DNA from 4 places in the Paraglaciecola sp. L3A3 genome. Region 1 is predicted to be linked to each of the others. Evidence: predicted binding sites of a transcription regulator. Region 1 holds the regulator's gene; each other region holds the start of a gene.
The links. The regulator sigma-54, encoded in region 1, starts transcription at its own class of promoters, with help from an activator protein. The targets are predictions, from matches to a motif close to GTTGGCACGNNNNTNGNNT.
Positions count from the first base shown of each region.

Region 1 (6,194 bases):
GGGTAAGTCTGGGCATATTGGTCATAAAATATCGGCCACATTAGCCAGTACTGGCACACCAGCATTTTTCATGCACCCAGCGGAAGCTAATCATGGTGATTTAGGAATGTTGACCGAACAAGACATTTTATTAGCCATTTCCAATTCTGGTGAAACAGCTGAGTTATTAGCACTCATTCCTGTAGTTAAACGTTTAGGTGTACCTATTATTGCCATGACCTCAAATGCCAAATCCACATTAGGTCAATATGCCAATATAAATTTATGTATAAAAGTGGACAAAGAAGCCTGTTCATTAGGATTAGCCCCCACTTCAAGTACCACTGCCACACTAGTGATGGGTGATGCCTTAGCTGTTGCCTTACTAGATGAAAGAGGTTTTACCTCAGAAGACTTTGCTCTGTCACATCCTGGTGGGTCTTTAGGTAAAAAATTACTATTATCCCTTGCTGATATCATGGTTAAAGGAGAAGCTTTACCCTTAGTCACTCCTGAACACACTTTACGTCAGGCATTAGTCGAAATATCTCATAAAGCGCTTGGTATGACTGGAATTGTCGAGCAATCAGGTCAATTAGTCGGTATATTTACCGATGGTGATTTACGTCGAGTATTGGATGACAAAATTGACGTACACCACACAACAATCAAACAAATAATGACCCAAAATAGTATAACCGCCTCCCCTGAAATGCTCGCGGCTGAGGTATTAAAATTGATGCAACAGCATAAAATTAATTCTTTATTCGTCACGGATGCGGCTAACAAACCTATTGGCGCAATCAATATGCAAATATTACTTCAAGCAGGAATTATTTAATGACTTCAATTGATACTCCATATGGCCCAATCAACAGTGCTTTATTGCAAAGATTAAAAAAAATTAAATTACTGGCCTGTGATGTTGACGGTGTTTTTTCTGACGGCAGAATATACATGGGTCAAGATGGAGAAGAACTAAAAGCCTTTCACACAAAAGATGGCTACGGAATAAAAGCCATACAAAAAATGGGTATAGAAGTAGCGATTATTACCGGACGCAGTTCGAATATGGTCGAAACAAGAATGACTTCTCTAGGGGTAAAACATATTTTACAAGGCTGTGAAAACAAACGCCCAGCCCTCGAAAAACTACAAGCCGAGCTTGGTCTAAATACTAACTCAACGGCTGCGATTGGTGATGATATGCCCGATATAGGAATGTTCCAACTTTCCGCATTAAATGTGTGTGTACAAGATGGACATCCAGTTGTAGCCAATAGTGCCCATTATGTTACCCGGACAAAAGGTGGATTTGGCGCTGTACGAGAATTGTGCGATTTAATTTTACTGGCCAATAACCAGCTGCAATTAATTCACGGCTCTAGTGTATGAATAGAGTCACTGTCTGTATCGGCTTATTGTTTATTCTCGCATTAGCTTTAAGCCTACCCGGCTGGTTACAAAAAGAAGAAATAATCCCCATTTCACAAACAGAAGAAGCTTGGATCCCAAATTATCAAGCCAAAAAAATGCGTAGCACTCTTTACGATAAAACCGGTAAAATCAATCATCAAGTTTTTGCAGAATATATGGAAAACTATGATTTATTAGGATTTACCCTCTTTAAGCAGCCTGAATATTTGCTATTTTCTCAAACCGAACATCCTTGGCAAGTCAATGCACAAGAAGGCACCTTATACGAAGACCAACGTTTACAATTCGAGAACGATGTCGAAATCAAGAGCTTAAATAAAGATGGTTATGTTCAAACCATACGTACCAGTTTTGTAGAAATAAATTTAATTGACAAAACCATGACCTCAGATCAGGCTGTAGAAATTATCGGTCCAAACTATGTCATTAACAGCAACGGCTTTACCGTTAGCCTTGAAACCCAAAAATACGAGTTACTAGATCATGTTAAAACCGTTTACCAGCCATCTTCTCAAGACTAAGTTAGTTCTTGCAATTTTAGTGTCGACATCAGCATTTGCCGGCAAGGAAGACTTTACTCAAACCATCAAAGTTGCCTCTAATTATCAAGAAGGTGATGGCATTAATAAGCAAGCTATATATCGTGGTAATGTTCAAATTAGCCAAGGCAGCCTTGTCGTGACCGCCGATGAAGTCAAAGTAGATGCCAGCCAAGGTGAGGGAAATGAAATATTCATTGCCACAGGCAATCCAGCAGAATATTCTCAGCAGCAGGAAGATGGTAGTAAAGTTACCGCCAAAGCTAAAGAAATCATGTACAGAAGAGATACTCGCTCTTTATCACTTAAAGGTGATGCACAAATCGAACAAAACTCCAGCAGTGTGAAAGGTAATTCGATTATGTTCAACATGGAGCTTGAACAAATCATTGCTCAAGGCAATAATCAAGAAAGTGGTCGGGTTATTACAATTTTCCAACCCGAATCTAAAAACAAAGTTAACAGCGTCAAACAACAGGGATCAAAACCTTAATGGCCGTATTAAAAGCCTCTCATTTAGCCAAGTCTTATAAATCACGACAAGTTGTTAGAGATGTCAGCTTAGAGGTATCCACAGGACAAATTGTTGGCTTGTTAGGGCCAAATGGTGCCGGAAAAACCACAACCTTTTATATGATTGTTGGCTTAGTCCCCCTTGATAAGGGTGAAATATATATTGATCAACAAGCTTTAACTTTACAACCCATGCATGTCCGAGCCCGACAAGGTATCGGTTATTTACCACAAGAAGCCTCTATTTTTAGAAAGCTCACTGTTTATCAGAATTTAATGGCTATATTGCAAACTCGCAAAGAGCTATCCAAAGAACAAAGAGAACAACAGGCTGACTCATTATTGGATGAGTTTAACATTAACCATATTCGCAACAGCTTAGGCATGAGCCTTTCTGGTGGAGAACGCCGCCGTGTAGAAATTGCTCGGGCACTGGCAGCAGATCCTGAGTTTATTCTACTTGACGAACCATTTGCAGGGGTCGACCCTATTTCAGTAAATGATATAAAAAAAATAATTCAACATTTACGAGACCGAGGGATAGGTGTATTAATTACTGACCATAACGTACGTGAAACCTTAGATGTATGCGAAAAAGCTTATATAGTAAGTCACGGTGAACTCATTGCATCTGGTACCTCAGAAGAAGTTTTAAGTGATCAACGTGTAAGAGATGTATACCTTGGTGAGCAATTCAGGCTATAGTTAGCCATAAATTGACTCGGCTGATATCAACAACGAATTAAACATAAATTAAACATAAGAAGTAAATGAAACCCTCTTTACAGTTAAAATTTAGCCAACAACTCACAATGACACCTCAGTTGCAGCAAGCGATTAAGCTCCTGCAACTGTCTACACTTGACTTACAAACAGAGATCCAAGAGGCACTTGATTCAAACCCTCTATTGGAAGTAGACGAGCAATTTGATAGTGCTGGTGATAAAGCTTTAGAAACCAATCATGATGCCAATGGCGCAAATGACGCTTCAGAGGTCAATGTCGACAATATTGACTCAGGCGATGCTTTACAAAACAACGATATTCCAGAAGACTTACCATTAGATAGCACTTGGGATGAATATTTAAGTGCTTCATCTGCCCCAGCGCCTTCACCTGTTAGCAGTTCTGGCCCGTCACATGATGACGACCAAATTTTCCAAGGTGAGACCACTGACAATATTCAAGACCATTTACTTTGGCAAGTGCGCCTGACCCATTTCAGCGATAACGATCAAGCCATAGCTATCGCCATTATTGATTCTATTGATGAAGGTGGTTATTTAACCATCAGCACAGAAGAAGTATTGGCCAGCATGGACGATGAAGAAATTGAGTTAGATGAAGTAGAAGTGGTACTTAAACGTATTCAAATGCTCGATCCAATCGGCTCTGGCGCCAGAAGCGCACAAGAATGCCTACTGATTCAATTAAAACAGTTTGCAGCTGAAACTCCATGGCTAGCAGAAGCCAAAATGTTAATTACCGACTATTGTGATCTGATTGGTAGTAAAGATTATCGTACCTTAATGCGTAAAACTCGTCTAAAAGAAGAAGAGTTACGAGAAGCCATGCGTTTACTACAAACGCTCAACCCTCGTCCGGGTACGGCTATCGTTACTGGAGAACCAGAATACGTTATTCCAGATGTATCGGTAAGCAAAAAAAATGGTCGCTGGGCCGTTGAACTTAACCCAGACAGTTTGCCAAAGCTGAACGTAAATCAGCAATATGCAGCCATGAGTAAAAGTGTCAAAAACAGTTCTGATAGCCAATTTATTCGTTCTCATTTACAAGAAGCCAAATGGTTTATTAAAAGTGTTGAGAGTCGGAACGAAACCTTATTAAAAGTATCTAATTGTATAGTACAACAACAAATGGGATTTTTTGAACACGGTCCCGAAATGATGAAACCTATGGTGTTAAATGATGTGGCAGAAATGGTGGACATGCACGAATCGACTATTTCACGAGTAACCACGCAAAAGTATATGCATACACCTAGAGGTATTTTTGAACTTAAATATTTTTTCTCAAGCCATGTAGCAACAGATGCGGGCGGAGAATGTTCATCAACAGCCATTAGAGCGTTGATCAAAAAGCTGGTCGCAGCTGAAAAGCCAAGTAAACCTTTAAGCGACAGCAAAATTGCACAATTGTTGGCCGACCAAGGTATACAAGTGGCCAGGCGAACAATAGCAAAATACCGGGAATCATTATTGATACCCCCGTCTAACCAACGTAAGAGCCTATTATAGGCGAATTTTAGAAGGAAGAGGCGATATGCAAATTAACCTTACTGGTCATCATGTAGATATTACAGATTCTTTGAGAGACTATGTCGACACTAAATTCACCAAGTTAGAACGACATTTTGATCATATCAACAATGTGCACGTAATTTTAAATGTAGAAAAGCTTAGTCAAAAAGCCGAAGCTACATTACACCTCAGTGGAACGGAGGTGTTCGCAACATCTGAGCATGCAGATATGTATGCAGCAATAGATGGCTTAATCGATAAACTTGATAGACAAGTGATTAGGCATAAGGAAAAAGTCAAACGCCATTAACTATAGAATCCCATAATGGAAATTAAAGACATTCTTCACCCTGACTGCACTTTATGTGCAGTTCAGGGCACTAGTAAAAAAAGAGTACTTGAACTCATTAGCCAAACGGCGTCTCAAGTGATTAGCAACATAGATCAAGCAACCATACTGGCCAGTTTAACCGGCAGAGAAAAAATGGGTAGCACTGGGATTGGCAATGGTATCGCCCTCCCCCATGGTAGATTAAAAGATCTAGAAAATGTCTTAGCCATAGTGGTCACCAGTGAAACACCTATTCCCTATGATGCTATTGACAATCAACCTGTAGATATTTTTATTGCTATTTTAGTGCCAGAAGAAAAAGCATCCGAACACTTAGGTACTTTATCTGCGATTGCCCAAAAATTAACGAACAAAGATACATTACATAGAATTCGCAGTGCAAAAACTAATCAAGAACTATTTGAGGTTATGAGCTAAATGAAACTCATCATTATCAGCGGACGATCAGGCTCAGGTAAATCTGTAGTATTACGAGCATTGGAAGATCTCGGTTACTATTGTGTAGACAATATCCCAGTTAACTTGTTGCCCACTCTGACCCACACAGTGGTAGATGAATACGATCAAGTGGCAGTAAGTATCGACGTAAGAAACTTACCGAAAGACACTAACGAGCTAGTGGAAATTCTCGATTATTTACCTTCTACATGGAATCTAACCATACTTTATCTAGATGCCAGTGATGATATTTTGATTAAACGTTTTAGTGAAACTAGACGTTTACACCCACTGTCTAAACAAAATAAATCGTTGTCTGATGCGATCCAAGCTGAAAGTAAATTATTAGCCCCTATTGCCGAACGGGCTGACCTTTATTTAGATACCGATCAGTTATCAGTTCACCAATTAGCTGAAATAGTACGTGAAAGGATTTTGGGTAAAAAAAGTTCTAGATTAGTATTAGTGTTTGAATCATTTGGTTTTAAATATGGCATTCCCAAAGACGCAGATTACGTATTTGACGCCCGCTTTTTACCTAACCCGCACTGGGAGCCAGATCTCAAACAATTAACAGGTCTCGACAGTCCTGTACAAATATTCTTAGGTTCACAACCTATAGTGACTAAATTTATTTGGCAAATTCAAAATTTAATTTCTACTTGGTTACCCCAC
Region 1 covers NZ_CP047023.1:4,628,492-4,634,685, forward strand. The annotation lists gene GQR87_RS19100 (KpsF/GutQ family sugar-phosphate isomerase) at 1-820, shown strand, start outside; gene kdsC (3-deoxy-manno-octulosonate-8-phosphatase KdsC) at 820-1,374, shown strand; gene lptC (LPS export ABC transporter periplasmic protein LptC) at 1,371-1,937, shown strand; gene lptA (lipopolysaccharide transport periplasmic protein LptA) at 1,900-2,448, shown strand; gene lptB (LPS export ABC transporter ATP-binding protein) at 2,448-3,173, shown strand; gene GQR87_RS19125 (RNA polymerase factor sigma-54) at 3,239-4,726, shown strand; gene hpf (ribosome hibernation promoting factor) at 4,752-5,039, shown strand; gene ptsN (PTS IIA-like nitrogen regulatory protein PtsN) at 5,055-5,498, shown strand; gene rapZ (RNase adapter RapZ) at 5,499-6,194, shown strand, end outside.

Region 2 (6,194 bases), 1.4 Mb from region 1:
ACCATCAAAGGTTTGTCTATCTTGACGCCATCCCACATGGCCGATAAAACGATGGCCATCCATAGTCATTACTTGGCGACCTAATTTGGCGGTGATCCCTTCTGCTGAATATTGAATAAAACCTTGATCAAGCTCTGTATGTTCAGGATCCGCAATCACAGAATAAATACCTGAGTTATATCCAGTAGGTCCAACGGTATAATCACCTTGCCCCATGACAATGCGAGTATCTTCCATTTCAACAGTAGCTGAAAAACCGTTTACACTACCCGTTTTGTAGGCCAAAAGAGTACGTAATGTTAATGCGCTGGCATCTTTTGCGCTATTTTCTTGTTCGACCGACTCATAACGTAGCAGCATATTGACACTAGCCTTACCAGATGTCAGAGCTTCAGTCACTGATTCTGCCATAACTGATTGGCTTGTAGCACTTGCTAACATAGCGGTTGTTAATGCTAGGGTTAATTTAGTTTTATTAAGTGTTTTCATAGTCTTCTCTTAAGTTTAATAATATTGATTTTGTTGTGTATATTGGCCTAAGCCACGTTGGCCGACTTAGCTTTCACTTTCTTAGCTTTATGTTCACTGACTGATTCCACTTTTCGTTGTTTCTCATATAAAAATTTGAGAACTTCACTGCGATAGTGGTTATATTTAGGATCATCAGCCAAGGCTATGCGGTTTCTTGGGCGGGCTAAATCAATAGGTAAAATTTCGCCTATTGTCGCCTCTGGGCCATTAGTCATCATGACGATGCGGTCTGATAACAACACAGCTTCGTCTACATCGTGGGTAATCATGATCACCGTATTTCCTAACTCAGCATGGATCTCCATCACAGAGTCTTGTAAATGAGCACGGGTTAAAGCGTCAAGGGCGCCAAATGGTTCATCCATTAGTAACACCTTAGGTTCCATAGCTAATGCTCTGGCGATCCCTACTCTTTGTTTCATACCACCGGATATTTCAGCGGGTAACTTATCCGCAGCATGAGTCATATGAACCAATTCAAGATTATGTTCCACCCACTCTTTCATCTCTTGTTTAGAGCGGCCTTTTTGCGTTTGTTTAACCGCTAGCTCTACGTTTTTATAGGCACTTAACCAAGGTAATAATGAATGATTTTGAAACACCACTGCACGCTCTGGGCCTGGTTCACTCACTTCTTTACCATCTAAAATCACCCCTCCATGAGTCGCCTGATATAAACCTGCCACTATATTTAATACTGTGGATTTACCACAACCAGAGTGCCCAATCAGTGATATAAATTCACCTTTAGCAATCTTCAGGTTTACATCCTGTAACGCAGTGAAAGGCCCTTTAGGTGTAGGAAAATCAATGCCTACTTGCGTCAGTTCTAAATGATGTGTCGCACTCATAATATTCTCCTGCTATTCGTAAAATTTTGTACTGGTGTTAATACTGCTATCTTAATACTGCATTTTTGTCCCAACTGACTTTCTTTTGCAGTGACAACATCAATCTATCTAGTACAAATCCGATAACTCCAATGGTCAGTACCGCCACCATAATCCGAGCTAAAGATTCTGAACTACCATTTTGGAATTCATCCCAGACAAACTTTCCTAAACCAGGATTTTGCGCCAACATTTCTGCGGCAATTAGCACCATCCAGCCAATCCCCAAGGACAAGCGTAAACCGGTGAAGATGGCAGGAATTGACGAAGGAATAACAATTTTTAAAACGTGATCTAAAGCGTTTAAGCGCAAGACTTTGCTGACATTCAGTAAATCTTTATCTATGGCAGAAACACCAACAGCAGTATTAATTAAAGTTGGCCATAAACAACAAAGTGATACGGTTACAGCTGATGTGACAAATGATTTTGAAAACATAGGATCAGTGCTCACATACACAGCACTTACCACCATAGTCACCAGCGGTAACCATGCTAATGGAGAGACAGGTTTAAATAATTGGATCAATGGGTTAATGGCTGAATAAGCTTGTTTACTCAAGCCGCAAATAATGCCAATAGGTATGGCTAATAAAGAGGCCACAATAAATCCAACCATTACGGTATAAAGGCTGGTCCAAATCTGTTGGAAAAAAGTAGGAGCACCTGTGAACGCTCTGGTTTTTGCCACATAGCTAGGATTTTGCGCCACACGGGCCGCATTACGCTCTTCTTGACGTGCATAAAACTTGTCTGCTTTGTCCATTTGAGCAGCATGTTCATCAATCAAACCTATGGTTTGTTCCCATACGGCGGCGGGTCCAGGGAATTTTCCTAACGAAGTATCTATGTTTTTGGCCATTACACTCCATAGGCCTAAAAACAACACAATACCAATAAGTGGCAACGCTAAATTACCCAGAACTTTTCCTATATTCGGTAAATTAGCATCTTTAACTTGATGCAATATTGTCAGTGCCGCGACTTGTTTAGTCATTTTAATTACTCCAGAGCAAGGGGTCTTATACATTTATGTATAAGCCCCACTTATATCTCAGTTAAAGTTGTCGTAGTTAAGGTGCGAGTAGTTAGAGCTTGCTATCGCTTTTAAGACCGATCGCAAATTTATCTAGGTAAGCGTTTGGCGCAGTACCGTCGTACACTATGTTGTCAATAAAATGAGTTTGCGGTGATTTAAAGCCAGTCTCAGAAGCAAACTGAGGGAAGTCTTTTGCATTTGCCTTGCCTTCTTTAATCAAGGCTTTAGCTGCTTGAGCATATATATCAGGTCGATATACTTGTTTGGCAATGTCTTTGTACCAAGAGTCAGATTTAGGCTCAGAAATTTGCCCCCATCTGCGCATTTGAGTCAAATACCAAATAGCATCACTGTAGAAAGGATAAGTCGCGTTATAACGAAAGAATACGTTGAAATCAGGTACATCTCGTTTATCACCTTTTTCATATTCAAAGGTACCAGTCATACTATTAGCAATCACTTCGTAATCAGCTCCAACGTATTGGCTTTTAGAGAGAATTTTCACAGCTTCTGGGCGGTTAGCATTGTTGTTTTCATCTAACCACATGGCCGCTCTGATCATTGCTTTGACCACTCGAATATGAGTATTTGGATACTTATCAGCCCAACCTTTGCTCACGCCAAATACTTTTTCTGGGTTGTTCTTCCAAATTTCGTAATCAGTCACTACAGGTACACCAATACCTTTAAATACAGCTTGTTGGTTCCATGGTTCACCTACGCAATATCCATAAATAGTACCGGCTTCCATAGTGGCAGGCATTTGTGGTGGAGGCGTCACAGATAGCAAGGCATCTGCGCTAATTTGGCCACTGGTATCACCCGTTTGCGGAGAATAATAACCAGGGTGGATACCACCTGCAGCTAGCCAATAACGTAATTCATAGTTATGGGTAGACACTGGGAAAACCATACCCATTTTGAATGGTTTACCTTTACTCTTAAAATCATCTACCACTGGTTTTAAAGCATCAGCCTTAATGGGATGAACTGGCTTGCCGTCAACATGAGGCACATGTTTTTTCATTTGTTGCCAAATATCATTAGAAACGGTAATTGCATTACCATTCAGATCCATACTAAAGGCGGTAATAATATCAGCCTTAGTGCCATACCCTATGGTTGCACCAAGAGGTTGGCCTGCTAACATATGAGCCCCATCTAACTGGCCATCAATCACTCGATCTAATAGAACTTTCCAGTTAGCTTGTGCTTCTAAAGTGACATACAAGCCTTCGTCTTCGAAATATCCTTTTTCATACGCTATGGCCAAAGGCGCCATATCGGTTAATTTGATAAAACCAAATTTTAGTTCTTCTTTTTCAGCCCAGCCTAACTCTTCAGCAGACACATGAGCGGCCATAAATGAGCCGCTTAATACTGTTGAAACCACACCTATACGGAGTGATTTAACAGCAAGTTTTAATGATTTTAATAATTGTTTGTTAGCCATTTTAACTCCGAATTTTTTCCAAAAAAAAACCCACAAATATTTATCAAAAGATAAATATTTGTGGGCTACATTGCCTAACCGGAATAAACACAACACTGTGGAATTACGGATAATATGTTAAGCACTTGAACGAAATCGTTCTGTAAAAAGCACCTATATTAAAATAGATACACAACACTCGAGCAAACATATTGCATCTACAATGCCAACTTTAAAAATAACAATAATTTCAAAGAGTTAAACAAAATAACAACTATTACTAAAAATAACTTAAAAACCAAACTTGTGCAAAGACGCACTACCACAGTGCTAGTTTCAGAATAACCTGTTGCGTTTCAACATTTTTTACATTGAAGTTTTGAAAATTTAATTAACAGTACACTGGTCTTTAGAGTTCAGTTATTTACATCAAATCATTGAGAGTCTCAGCTATCTAAAAATGATAAGTTAAAGGAACAAATACACTTTTTTCAAGAGAATGGTATGAAGTTTCAGAAACAGGATTTACATCTTCATTTTGATGAAACAAATAACCAATTAGTTTTCCGAACAGTGGAGCACAAATTAGCAGACAAAATAAATACAATAAATTCAGAGGCATAGCTATTGACCTAGCAAATTTACCAGATGTCGATGCTAATAAGCTGAACAAATGGTAAGAATTTTTTGAACAACAGCATGAATTTAACCAAGATTTGAGGGCCAAACTAGAGCAAGACGTTAAAAATCGCAATCCCGAAGCCGAATTCTCACTACATCACATATATTACGGACTTGCACGAGATGAACGTTCTATGTAGTTACTTGAAACATCAGAAGCATTATTAGTTCGTGCAGCAGCTAGGGGCATCATTGAAGTCCATAACAAATTAAATACAGACTGCCCAATATTGAAGAAAGTGGCAATAAGAATAATTAAACGCGCTAATCAACGCCTGCTCGAAGAAGCTGAGACTTCTTAATCCCCTTATAATATTACGTCAGTTGAATCACTAAGATAATAATCAGCACAAACTGGATCACACACAGCCCCTGATACACCAAGATAGGGTTTCGTTTGATTAAAGGTTGTTTCTGTAAGGCCCCTAACATCACCTGATTGGGTTTGTCTAAATCCATAAGCAGTTCAGAAAACGCCTCATACCTATACTTAGGATTGGGCTGTAGAGCTTTGCGTAAAGTTAAATCGACCCACAATGGTAAATCAGGTCTTAGCAACCGAATACTTTGATACTGCCATTCGTCATATGAATTAGGGATATAATCCTGATATTTAAAGTCTTTAAATGGAAGCTGGCCCGCTAACATTTCATACACCACTACGGCCACAGAAAATAAGTCACTCTGATGATCACTTTTATGTGTTAACAAATATTCTGGAGCAATATAATGCACTGACCCCACAGCTACATCTTCATCAGGCAATGAGTTCGTTTCGGCTAAGGCATTGACCAATACAGTGCCAAAATCAATTAACTTTACTTCACCATTATGGCTAATCATTACGTTTTCAGGTTTGACATCTCTGTGCACCATATCTTTACGTTGTAATATTCGTAAAGCTGCCACCAATTGGCTAATGATCTTGCGCACTTGTTCAAGACTAGGTTGAGGATTGTCTACCATCCATTGTCTTAGCGTTTGACCTTCTATGTATTCACATAAGTGATAGATAAACTTAGCATTGTCAGGGCGTTTATACACAGCCATCACATTATGATGTTTAATGTGCTGACCTATCCACTCTTCACGTAAAAAACCACTCAGATAAACGGGATCATCAGCAAAATATTGGGAAGGAATTTTTAAACCATATACCTTATCATCTTCTTCATTAATAACTTTGTACAAGCTACTTCGAGTACCATTAAACAAGGTTTGTACCACTCGATAACCTTCTAGCTTCATACCAACTTCTAAAGCCGGAGGCATAGCCAAACGGCTAATTTGTCGAAAGTGTTCGTCTAAACTGGCTGTAGGTAATTCAACAACATAAACCAATAAACAAGTTACGTTATCGTCACTGCCCGCATCAAGTGCTGCTTGTACAATATTATGTGCTCGCTGCTCTAACCCGTAATCAGAGTCATGAATTAGCGCCAATAATTTTTTGTTCGTTAGAAACTCATGTACTCCATCCGAAGTGAACAGATAAATATCACCTCTTGTAAGATCGACTGTGCTGTAATCTACGTCTAGATGAGCGTCTATTCCTACTGCACGTGTTAAGACATTTTTGCCGCCTTGTGGGAAAACATGATCCGTTGTCAGTTGTTCTAAT
Region 2 covers NZ_CP047023.1:3,248,311-3,254,504, forward strand. The annotation lists gene GQR87_RS13570 (alginate export family protein) at 1-489, opposite strand, end outside; gene GQR87_RS13575 (ABC transporter ATP-binding protein) at 537-1,382, opposite strand; gene GQR87_RS13580 (ABC transporter permease) at 1,429-2,418, opposite strand; gene GQR87_RS13585 (CmpA/NrtA family ABC transporter substrate-binding protein) at 2,510-3,913, opposite strand; gene GQR87_RS13590 (bifunctional protein-serine/threonine kinase/phosphatase) at 4,889-6,194, opposite strand, start outside.
Region 2: GQR87_RS13585 (CmpA/NrtA family ABC transporter substrate-binding protein) is a predicted target of sigma-54. The motif match lies at 4,188-4,206, and genes of this name have one in related genera.

Region 3 (6,194 bases), 830 kb from region 1:
CAGATCTTAACCACATTATCCAATTACCTTGGCAGCCAGAAATTGCATGGATGCCGGCCGACAATACTTTGTACGGCAAACCTTATGAATTAAACACCCGAGTACTACTGAAAAAAGTATTAAAGCAAGCTGAAGAAATGGGCTACGGCATGAACTTGGGTATTGAACCAGAAATTTTCTTACTGAAGAAAAATGAAGACGGCAGTTTAACTGTGCCTGATCCAGAAGATAAACTGAAAAAGTCTTGCTACGACACTCGTGCTTTTCTTAGTAACTATAAATGGGTCGATAAGATGGCCACCAGTATTAACGATTTAGGCTGGGGTTTATATTCATTAGATCATGAAGATGCAAATGGTCAGTTTGAATTTGATTTTGATTATGCCGATGCATTAACTACCTGCGACCGTTTTACCTTTCTTAAATTAATGGCCAAAGAATACGCACAACAAGAGGGGTTGATGGCTACCTTTATGCCTAAACCTTTCGCCAATAAAACCGGTAATGGTGCACATTTTAATATGTCATTATTCGACAAAGAAACGGGTAATAACTTGTTTCAATGTACCAAAGAAGAAGATCCAAATGGCTTAGGTTTAACTAAATTAGGTTACCAATTTATTGCGGGTATTTTAAAACATGGTCCTGCTCTATGTGCGGCCTTTGCCCCAACGGTAAACTCGTATAAACGTTTAGTTCGCCAAGGTGATATGCCTTACTTTACATGGGCGCCTGTATTTAACTCTTTTGGCTCGAATAACCGCACTAACTCGGTTCGCGTGCCTATGGGCGGTGGACGATGTGAGTCACGTAACGCCGATGGTGCTGTGAATCCATATTTAGCTGCGGCTTTAGCCTTAGCTGCAGGTTTAGAGGGGATTCGTGAAGGTCTTGAACCAGGTAAACCACAAGAGCGTAATTTATATGAATTTACCGAAGCTGAACTACAAGAAAAAGGCATAGACTTTTTACCTCGTACTTTACAAGAAGCCTTACAAGCGTTTGATGCAGACCCCTTTGTAGAGCAAGTCTTGGGTAAAGAGCTAAAAGCTGAGTTTATGACATACAAGCAACAAGAATGGAACGAATACCATCTTGATGTGAGCAAATGGGAGATTGAGCGTTACACTAATTTATTTTAGAAAACGCTAAAGTAGCAAAAACTTAAGGAATAAAGGTGCCTACAGAGCTAGGCACCAATACCCAGTAATATGATATATTCAGGCGATTATTCAGATAAGTATAAACAAAAGAATTTGTGATGAGCGAAGACAAGATAAGCAAAGAAAAACTCAGCCGTATTAGCATGTCGATCCCAGAAGATTTACTAAATGGCTTAGATAAAATGGTCAAAGAGCGAGGATTTGAAAGCCGTTCTCAAGCGATCTGCGACATGATCAACTTACAACTCAATGAGCATAAAGCGCAACAAGGTCATGAGATCATGACTGGTACTGTCAATCTAGTGTACAAACATTCCACCACTGGCTTACAAAAGAAACTACACGATTTACAGTTTGAGTTTATCGACGAGGTAATTTCGAGCCTGAACGTAAATCTTACCCACACCAATACATTGTCTATTATTTTAGTACAGGGGCCAGCCGACAAACTCAACATGATAGCTAACAAGATGATCACTTTACGTGGCGTAGTTTATGGTCGGTTATTGATAAATTCTTCCATCATTCCGCCGATCCATCCTTTACCCCAAGGTTAGTTAGCAACATACTAAAGAGCTGCGCGTACAGCGTTTAATGCCTCGACCGAAAATCCTCGGTCGTAAAAATAAATCACGCCACCACTTTCGTCTAATAACATGACCCGAGCGTTGTTAGGGTTTTGATTACCAGTAAACCTTTGTACTGCATCGCCGTCAGCATAAACAGTGACCACACCTTGCCACATTTCTTTGGGGATACCTTTACGCATACCATTGTCGATAAAGGTACTAAACATTCTAGGTAACATGCCTTGAATGGTTGGGATCTCATACACATCAACTTTGGTCTGTGTCATATCTAGGCCAATTAACCAACGGTCAATATCAAATTGAGAGTCTTGTACATAACCTAACAACAATAGGGTTTTATTGCCGTTAAAGTCTGCGGGAATATTTATCGTTTTACCCTCAAGTGATTCACCTGAGACACTAATCATTTTGTCGCCTAAGTTAACCTCAGCTGGATATTCATAACTCGCGCAGCCGGTTAAACCTAAGGCTAGAACTATTAACACTAGGATGGGTTTCATTAATTAATACTCACTTGTTGTTTAATTAATATTACTTACGAAATAAATGGCTAACTAGATCTTAGTTAAGTAATAAAGTGGCGGATAACATGCCCCTTTTTGAGAGGCATGTTAAAAAACTGATTAGGTTTTCTGTTGTGACAAGTTTAAGTTAGCTGTTTTTTAGGCACAAATGCTCTGAACACAAACCAAACAAAACATACTACGCCTACACTAAAGACTATATCGCCCGGCACTCTGAGCCAGACTAACGCTTGCATGATAGGGCTTTGGATAAACTCGGCTGAACGAGCAAAGGAATAACCATATTCAATGCTCATATAGGTCTGTAATACACCTTGCGGTAACAAAGACAAAAAAGTCATCATGGCCAAGCCTATATTCAGCGTCCAAAAGGATATTTTTAGTAGTTTTTCATTCCACAATTTAATATTAGTTAGGCCACGCATACAGTACAGTGTTAAGCCTAAGCCAAGCATGCCATACACCCCAAAGAGTGCAGCATGACCGTGATTGGCTGTGGTGTTTAACCCTTGCATATAATAAAGGGCAATGGGTGGATTAATCATAAAACCAAACACCCCTGCCCCTACTAAGTTCCAGAACAATACCGCAGCAAAAAACATAAAAGGCCAGTGATAATTAAGTTGCCACTGGGTTCTGGTTTCTACCTTATGTCGGGTATAAGCTTCAAAGCCCACCACCAGCAAAGGTACTACTTCAAGAGCTGAGATCATCGCCCCTACCGCAATCACTGAAGTGGGTGTACCACTAAAGTAAAGGTGATGGAATGTGCCTAACACGCCACCAAATAAGAAAATAATTGTCGCCAATAACACCATCACAGTGGCGGTTGATGTGCGCAAAATACCCATACGAACAAACAACAATGAAATAATAGCGGTAGCGAATACTTCAAATATTCCTTCTACCCATAAATGCACCACCCACCAACGCCAATATTCCATTACCGAAATATGTGTGTGTTGGCCCCACATTAAACCTGCGGCATACAGTAAACCAATCGCCACAGCAGACACCAAAACTAAATAGATCAGTGACTTGCCGCCTTTTTGTTGTAATACAGGCCATAAACCTCGAACCACTAATCCCACCCAAAGAAACAAACCTATGGTCAGGTATATCTGCCAAAAACGGCCTAGATCCACATATTCATATCCTTGATGGCCAAACCAGAAATTCATCGTCAAATCATCAAAGAAACGGTGCACTGCCGCCCATTGGCCAGCAAAAGAACCGATGACAATGATCAGTAAACTGATAAACAAAAAATTAACGCCAAATAACTGAAATTTGGGATCTTTGCCACTCAACATAGGCGCAACGTATAAACCTGTTGCCAACCAGGCGGTAGCAATCCAAAGCACTGCAAGTTGGGTATGCCAAGTGCGAGTCACAGAGTAAGGAAAATATTCAGCAAAAGGTAAGCCATACAAACCTTGTCCTTCTACTGCATAGTGAGCGGTTACTATACCCAATAACACTTGGGCCAAAAACATAGCACACACTACCCAGAAATATTTTGCCGTTGCGCGCATGGATGGAGTCACAACAACCTGCTCAAAAATATCTGTTTTGGCGATACCTTCTTCGGGTTCAACTTCGTCTTGCCAACTATCAAATTGTTTAGCGTAATAGGCAACCAAGGCCCCTGCCGCAGCCAATAATAAAACAATAGAGGCGATGCTCCACATCAGTACTTCAGTTGTGGGTTTATTGCCGACTAATGGTTCATGAGGCCAATTACTGGTGTAAGTAATCTCTTGCCCTGGGCGATTTGTCGTTGCCCCCCAGGCAGTCCAAAAATAAAAAGCCGAAAGTTGTTTAGCCTCTTCATCCGTTAATAAACCATGCACAGGAAACGCATAATCACGACGCAAGGCAAGAGATTCAGGGGTATCACCTGTATACAGGCTGATGTAATGAGTTTGCACTTGTTGAATGGCTAAAGCCCGATCGTCACTAACAGTGATGGTATCAGTATCAGCTTGATAGGTGTTTTTACGCATTTCGGTCTGTAAACTGGCTCGACTTAATGCATTATTTTGTGCTTTCGATAAACCGCTATGTGCGGTTTTCATCAACAAAGCCAGTAAACTTTCTGCTTCACGATGCAACCAATCGGCACTCCAATCGGGCGCAAGATAACTCCCATGTCCCCAGATTGAACCTTGCTCCATACCGCCGATAGATTGCCAAACATTCTGGCCGGTTTCGATCTCATCGCCGGTAAACAAGACTTCACCAGATTCAGATTTGACCAAATTTGGCATTGGCGGGGCTTGCTGATAAATTTGCGCACCCAATAACAGTAAAATGCTGAACATAAATACCATGCCAACAATCAGTATTATCCATAAACGTTTTATACTGAAAGTTGTTTTGTAGTTTTGCATGTCTGCGTTCCTTGTTGTACTCAATCAAGCTATGGCCTTTACTCAGTAACAATGAAACTTGTACTTAGATAAAGTACCAAAACATTAGAAAGCCGCTCATATAGAGCGAGGTCCTTAATGATAAAAAATACGTAGACTGGGTAAATACAGCGCTTCAACATGGTGAACTATTGTTGAAAATATCAAGCCAACGGAAATCTATCGTTTATCTCCACAAAACGACAAAATGAGGGAGTATTGCTAGAATATGCCCAATATTTGATATTAGCAAACGCTTGTTCTCCGATAAATTATGGAGTCTATAATCTAAATTTCAGTCTGTTTTTTAGGGACCAGAATTAATATACATGTCCCCAATATTCCTGCTATCAGCGAACCAAATAAAATACCTAATTTAGCTTGTTCAATCAAAAGAGGCTGACCTTCAAAGGCTAATGCTGAGATAAATAACGACATAGTAAAACCTATACCAGCTAAAAAACTTATACCAATCACGTGATAAAAACGTAAATTAGCAGGCAACCTAGCTATACCGCTTTTCACTGCTAACCAAGCAAACAAACTAATACCAAGTCCTTTACCAAACACTAAACCTAAGACAATCCCTAGTGTAATGACCAGGTCTTTAGCTTCTGGCATTACAGAGGGTAGCAAGACCCCAGCATTTAAAAATGCGAATAAAGGTAAAATAATCAGACTGACAGGTTTATCGAGAGAATTACCCCAGCGAATTATCGGGGTGGTAGTGCGCTTAGCAATATCTTCAGCTTGGATCGCCAATGCGTGTCGCTTTTTATCTTCAATAATTGGGGTGTTGGGGTTATCCATTTCTTGGTACGTTTTGACTAATTTAAGCATTTTGTGCCGAAACCACGTTTTTTTGGCATATGGGCGAGTAGGCACCATCATAGCAGCCAAGATCCCTGCAGTTGTGGCGTGTACACCCGATTGTAAAATAAACCACCACAAGAGCACACCACCCGCTAAATAGAAGACCGGTCTTCGCATGCCCAACATATTGATTAACAACAACCCTAACAAAGTCAGGCCTGCCCAAACAAGAGAGAGACTATCGATCTGTTCCGTATAAAAAAGACCAATTACCGCTACGGCTCCCATATCATCAACTATGGCTAAACCTGTCAGTACAACCGCAGCCGAACGGGGAACTCTGCTGCCTAACAAAGTTAAAATAGCAATAGCAAATGCTGTATCTGTCGCCATGGGGATCCCCCAACCTTGAAACGAATCAACATCGCCAAACCAAACAGTGACTAAATAAAATAGTGCTGGCAGTAACATTCCACCTATTGCCATAAGTACCACTAAAGATGCATCTTTGATGTTACTCAAAGCGCCAACTAAGCACTCATATTTAATTTCTAAGCCTAAAATAAAGAAAAACAACACCATTAACCCGTCATTAATCCAATAATGCACTGTGTGACCAAACTGCCATTCACCTAGGGAAATCGTTAACATTAGAGAATTGATTGCTTGATAGTTTTGTTGCCAACCCAGATT
Region 3 covers NZ_CP047023.1:3,801,349-3,807,542, forward strand. The annotation lists gene glnT (type III glutamate--ammonia ligase) at 1-1,142, shown strand, start outside; gene nikR (nickel-responsive transcriptional regulator NikR) at 1,262-1,720, shown strand; gene GQR87_RS15805 (hypothetical protein) at 1,732-2,253, opposite strand; gene GQR87_RS15810 (nitric-oxide reductase large subunit) at 2,400-4,670, opposite strand; gene nhaA (Na+/H+ antiporter NhaA) at 4,977-6,194, opposite strand, start outside.
Region 3: GQR87_RS15810 (nitric-oxide reductase large subunit) is a predicted target of sigma-54. The motif match lies at 4,844-4,862, and genes of this name have one in related genera.

Region 4 (6,194 bases), 1.0 Mb from region 1:
TTGCACCCATAGGCTCAAAATTTTCATTATTTTATCCTGCAGGTAAAGAGATAAAATCAGAAAACTGGCAAGTGCCTACAGCCCTTAATGAGAAAAACTACTCAGTTGTTTTAGCCAATAATAAAACAGTTCATTTTCAAAAAAATTTACAGTTAATTAATCATCAAAACAGTCAATTTTCAGTCCAGTTAGATAGAAAAATCACCCTGTTAAATAAGCCAGAAATTGAACAACATTTAAATATACAACTACCCAAAGCAGTCAACCAAGTGGCCTACAGCTCGGATACAGAGCTGACTAATCTAGGTGATAATTGGCATGTGGATAAAGGGTTGATCACACTTTGGTCTATGGCCATGTTACAAGGCTCTGATGATAATATTTCTATGTTTACCATTACCCCTGAACAAGCCCCTGCACAGAGTTATTTATATGACTTATATGGCGATAGATTAATTAGTAAAGAGCATTTAATCTTTTACAAAACCGACGGTAAATACCGTAGTAAAATAGGCATTCCTGTGGCTATTAGTGGCAACTTAATTTTGTCGTACTCTCCTTCACTAAAGCGTTTAACTGTGATTAAGTTTACTCTGAATAAGCAAGCTGCCTACCCTATATCCTTAGAACAAGAAAATACTAATGGCATAAAAGGCGATGTAACCAATGCCTACAACCATGGCAATATGGATGGCAGTCTATTAGCCAACTCGGCTTTTTTTGAATTAGAAAGCTCGGCTCCAATGCGAGCACTCAAAACCAATGAATCAGTTAGTCATACTCAACAAGTGTTCCATTTTGTTGGTCAAGTTCATCTACTTGATCTAATAGCCAAACAGTTAGTTGGCATCAAGGTCAGCGAAACTGACAATATTTTTCAATCTCAATAAACAATAGGAAATCTACCATGTGGTATGTGATTTATAGCGAAGACGTGGAAAACAGTTTACCAATGCGCAAAGAAGCTCGACCAGCTCACTTAGCTAGGTTACAAGAATTGACTGACCAAGGTCGCCTTTTAGTTGCTGGACCTTGTCCTGCTATTGATAGTGATGATCCCGGTGAAGCTGGTTTTACTGGCTCTGTGGTTATTTTAGACTTTGATAGTTTAGAGCAAGCTAAAGAATGGGCCGCTGCCGACCCTTACATGGCAGCTGGCGTATATAAAACCGTAACGGTTAAACCTTACAAAAAAGTGTTCCCTTAGTCACATATGTCGACAATACTGGCTGACACAAAAAAGAGCAACCCATCCAATTCTTATCTATGGATTGAGATGTTTGCTCTTTTTGTTATTACCCCTATTTTATTGGCCACACCTGTCCATTTTGTTATCAAGTTAAGCTATGTGTTAGCGGCATTGGTTTGCTGTATAACAATTTCTCGTCGACAAAATTGGTTTGTAAAAACTGAATTAGTCGGCAAAAAACCTTTTAACTTTACAACTGCCATGACTTTACGCTTTATTACTTTTGTCATTATTTCGACGGCTTTAGTTTGGTACATTTTCCCTGAAACTTTATTTTCTGTGGTACTTACCACCCCTTGGTTATGGCTGGCTGTCAGTTTATTTTACGCCTTGTTTTCTGTTTATCCCCAAGAGTTTTTATATCGTTTGTTTTTTATCCGCCGATACCAACATTTGCTGTCTAGCCGTTATTTATTTTTGCTTTTAAATGCCTTCATATTTAGTCTGGCTCACACATTTTTAGCGAATAATTTAGTGTTTATTTTGACCTTTGTAGGCGGAGTTTTGTTTACCTTAACCTTTAAAAAAAGCCAATCTTTAGTGCTAGTCAGTTTAGAACATAGTGCCTATGGAGTTTGGTTATTTACCTTAGGGCTAGGCAAAATTTTAGCCTTTCCAGGAGCTTAAAATTGTATCAACCCAATATCGAAAACCTGATGCCTGCCATTGAATTAAACGCCATGCGTGCTCAAGGTGCGGGCGGACAAAATGTCAATAAAGTGTCTAGTGCAATACATCTTAGATTTGATATTCGGATCGCGGCCATTCCAGAGTACGTCAAACAAAAGTTATTATCAGGCTCAGACAAACGTGTCACCCAAGAGGGGATTTTAATTATTAAAGCGCAAAGTCACCGTACTCAAGAAATGAATAAGCAGGATGCCCTAGACAGGCTGACGACTATATTGATCGAAGCTGGTAAATTACAAAAAGCACGACGCGCCACCCGTCCAACTAGAGGTTCACAAATCAAACGAGTGGATAGCAAAGTAAAATCTGGCAGGACAAAAGCGTTACGTAAAAAAGTAGATTATTAACAAGGGTTAGCGCCCCCTGCACAATTAATCATTGAGTTATTCATACTATCGCCGATAACTAAACTGAGGTTAGCCAAGATGTTTAGGTGTTGTATGAGCAATCAGTTGAAAATAAGTACCATTAATAAAATTAAATCTAGTCTGCCCATGTTTATAATGTGTATGGCTTTAAGCAGTTGTATCCAAAGTAAAACGGCAGGTACAGACCTATCGAGTTCTGACCAACCTCCCCCCCTTATTACGGTTAATACCTTAAAAATTGTTAACGCCGCATTTTACCAAACGTTTTTTATGGGAGATTGGCGATATAAAGGCTCTCGCAGTCGTGGTGGAAAAATCAACGCCTATATACAGATACCTGCACCTTTAGATATGAGCAAAGAAGTACAAAAATCTTATCTGCGCACGGCAATTTGTCCATCTGCAGCCCACAGCAAAATGTGGGATGAAATAGGTACGACCCCTTTAAGTATTCATATCTATACACACAGACAAAAACACAGTCTTTATGTGGATTGTATCAACCCCCGCCACACCGGATAATACGCCGTTTCTAATAACAGACTAATGTGTCAGATAAATTTACAAGTATCTTTTTACAATTTGTTAATAACATGTTAATCCCCCTAAGGAACATCAACTTATAATTTTGGTTCAATTATTGCTTAGGTAACTATATATATCGTCACTATCTAAAAAGGTATAACACGTGAATATTAAATTTTTGTCTGCCGCCCTTATTACTTTAGGCCTATTATCGAGCCAAGCCCAAGCAAGTGTGCCAGCTCCAGGCGATGCTGATTATGTGGTAAACACTAATGCACATGTGGGATCGTATAATTTAATCTTGTCTGAGGATTTAGATTATAATAGCCATATATACGAAAAAATATTAGTTGGGGGAGATATAAAAGGTGGTACTACTGAAGTCGGAGCACGCATTGAGGGCGGAGGCGTTGATGCTGTTGTTGTTTTAGGAGATATCAGTGGTACGGTTAGGACCTTAAAAGGCAACAATATTTTATATGGAACTAAAACCGGTACTACCTACAATAATGACGGTGGCACTAGTTCGGCAATTACTAATATGACCGATGCTCAAAATGAATTTGATGCTATATGGGATCAAGCAGTTAATGATAGTGCTCATTTTGAGACCCTTTCTTCAACAGGCACATTAAATAGTGCTGGTAAGTTTGAAAATAATAACTCACTGGACTTAAATGTTTTTAATATTGACGCTTCAATACTAGCTGACCAAAATCTAAGCTTAACCTTCGACGTTAACCCCACAACCCCCATAATAATTAATGTAGCTGGTTCAGGAACTATTAATATTAATGCTAAAGCTTCCGGTAATTTCACTAAAACAGAAGCTGCCCCTTTAGTTTTATGGAACTTTTATGATGCAAAAGGAGAAATTAATATTGCCGGTGACGGGTGGAACGGCTCTGTTCTTGCGCCGCTTGCATCAATCAATCTAACAACCGGTTCATTAGATGGTGGTTTAGTAGCTAAGTCATTGACCTCCGACAAGCAGCTACACAACGAATTATTTACCTATACACCGCCGACAACAACCCCACCCACAAGTGAAGTGCCAGCTCCAACAGGGGCATTAATTATAACCTTAGGTTTAATTTTTATGGGTTATCGTAAATTCAAAAAATAAGCTTATATTGCAGTTAATCTGACAATACTGTTATGATTTAAAAGACGGATTTATCCGTCTTTTTTTATTTTAATTTAAGGGAAATAAATGCGCGTCTTATGTTTTAGCCTTTCTGTAAAAAGCATCCTTGCAGTAGCATGTTTTACATTGAGTCTATACTTTTCATCTTCTGCATTTGCCAATAGCCAAATCCATTACGAAAAAGCCTTGTCAGCCTTTAATCAGGAGCAGTTTGACGAGTCGATGATCCACTTAAAAAACGCCTTACTGGCCGATCCAGAAAATCTGCCATCAAAAATATTAATGGGTAAATTACTCGCTCAACTAGGCCATTTTGCTATGGCTAAAGTAGAATTTGATGAAGCAATCATGCAGGGGGCAGATATTAGTTCATTTGCAAGTTATTGGGCGATAACCTTATTAAAAAGTAAAGAATATGAAGAGATAATTGATTTTGGTCAATTTAGTAATTTTTCCACTCAACAAAAAATTGATTGGCAAAGGCTTAGAGCATCAGCCTGTTTGCAGGCTAAAAACTATGAATGTGCTAAGCAAAGTTTTACCTCAATAGGATCATTAGCAGCTAATCAAACTGAACAACTAAATGGTTTAGCACAAATAGAATTAATTCTGAAAAACTATGCCAAAGCAGAAAGCTTTTTAGCCCAAGCCTTAGAAATTAGTCCCGAAAATGCCACCACCTGGCAACTAAAAGGATTAACAGCCAGAAGCCAAAATAAGCTAGAACTTGCTTTATCATATCTACAGACAGCATTTGATCTAGCGCCTGACGACCCTTTAATTTTACGTCATTTAGCCGATGTTTATTTAGCTTCCAATCAAAGTGATGATGCGAAAAGAACCGTACAAAACATATTGATAGCTTCACCAGATGATCCATTCGCAATATTGGTAAATAGTTGGTTACAGCAAAATACTGAACTTGAAGCTGAAGCTGAAGAAAAATTTAAAGAAATGGCCGCTAAAATTAATAACTTGCCAGACGAATATGTCAATCAAGAGCAATCCTTATTGTTTTTAAGAGCCTTAGTGGCCTTCAGAGAGCAGAACTTTGAAAATGCAGTGCGTGATTTTACGAATTTAAGAAAATTAGATGACGATGACTTATCCCCTTCTATCTTACTAGCCAAAAGCTACATTGCCTTAGGCAAAGAAAAAGACGCAGTAGAAACCTTAGAAAGTAAAGAACAAGAGCTCCAAGCATTACCCGATGTCATGGCCATGTTAGGTGATTTATATATAAATAGTGGTAAAAACTTCAAAGCATTGTCTCTATTGCAAACTCTTAAACCTCAATATCCTGATAATTTACAAATACAATTATTAGAATCTAAGTTAATGATTTCTAGAGGTAAAATACAAGAAGGCCTAGACAAAATTGAAGAACTCACTATTCAATTTCCTGATAACCAAGCGGTATTATTTGTACATTGTGTATTAAGTTTACAAACTCAACAATTTATAAAAGCCGATGAAAGCATCAGTAAATTATTAGCGCTACAGCCTGATGACCCACTTAAATTAAATATAAAAGGTGCGGTTTTACTTAAGTTAAACCAATTAAAACAAGCACAAAGCTATATAAAACAAGCTTTGGCGATTAAACCAAACTTAGTCTCGGCACAAATAAATTTAGCCAGTACTTACTTTTTACAGTCAGACTATGCACAAAGCAGATCCATTTTAGCAAAGATTTTAAACCTAAATCCTAGGTATGCCCCTGCCCTATTGTTATTAGCAAAAATTCAAGTCACCCAAAATGAATTAGATCTAGCCATGGCTAATTTCAAAAAAGTGTTGATAGTAGACAGAGAGAATATAGAAGCTTTAGAAGGTGTCACCTCTATTCACCTTAGCCAAGGTGATTTACAAAATGCCCTAACCCAACTCAGTAAGTTAAGTAAAATTCAAAGAAACCATCCTAAATATGTGATCCAAAAAGCACAAATTTATTTGACCCTAAAAGACGAGGTGAATAGTCAGAATGAAATCCAAGCCTTAGCTAGAATAGCCGAAGGAAATGCAGCTTTATTAATCGCCTTAAGTAAATTACAACTGATGGCTGATGATTTACCCGCCGCTATCAATTCACTCAGTGCAGCCCAACAAATTCAACCAAATAGTTTACCCTTAGCTATCCAATTCACTGAATTATTGTTAAATCACAAACAAACCGACACAGCGATTCAACAAGTTGCCCTTATCAGCAAAAAGT
Region 4 covers NZ_CP047023.1:3,588,968-3,595,161, forward strand. The annotation lists gene GQR87_RS14900 (DUF6786 family protein) at 1-890, shown strand, start outside; gene GQR87_RS14905 (YciI family protein) at 908-1,207, shown strand; gene GQR87_RS14910 (CPBP family intramembrane glutamic endopeptidase) at 1,277-1,876, shown strand; gene arfB (alternative ribosome rescue aminoacyl-tRNA hydrolase ArfB) at 1,906-2,286, shown strand; gene GQR87_RS14920 (hypothetical protein) at 2,380-2,829, shown strand; gene GQR87_RS14925 (choice-of-anchor A family protein) at 2,996-3,958, shown strand; gene prsT (XrtA/PEP-CTERM system TPR-repeat protein PrsT) at 4,046-6,194, shown strand, end outside.
Region 4: GQR87_RS14925 (choice-of-anchor A family protein) is a predicted target of sigma-54. The motif match lies at 2,935-2,953, and genes of this name have one in related genera.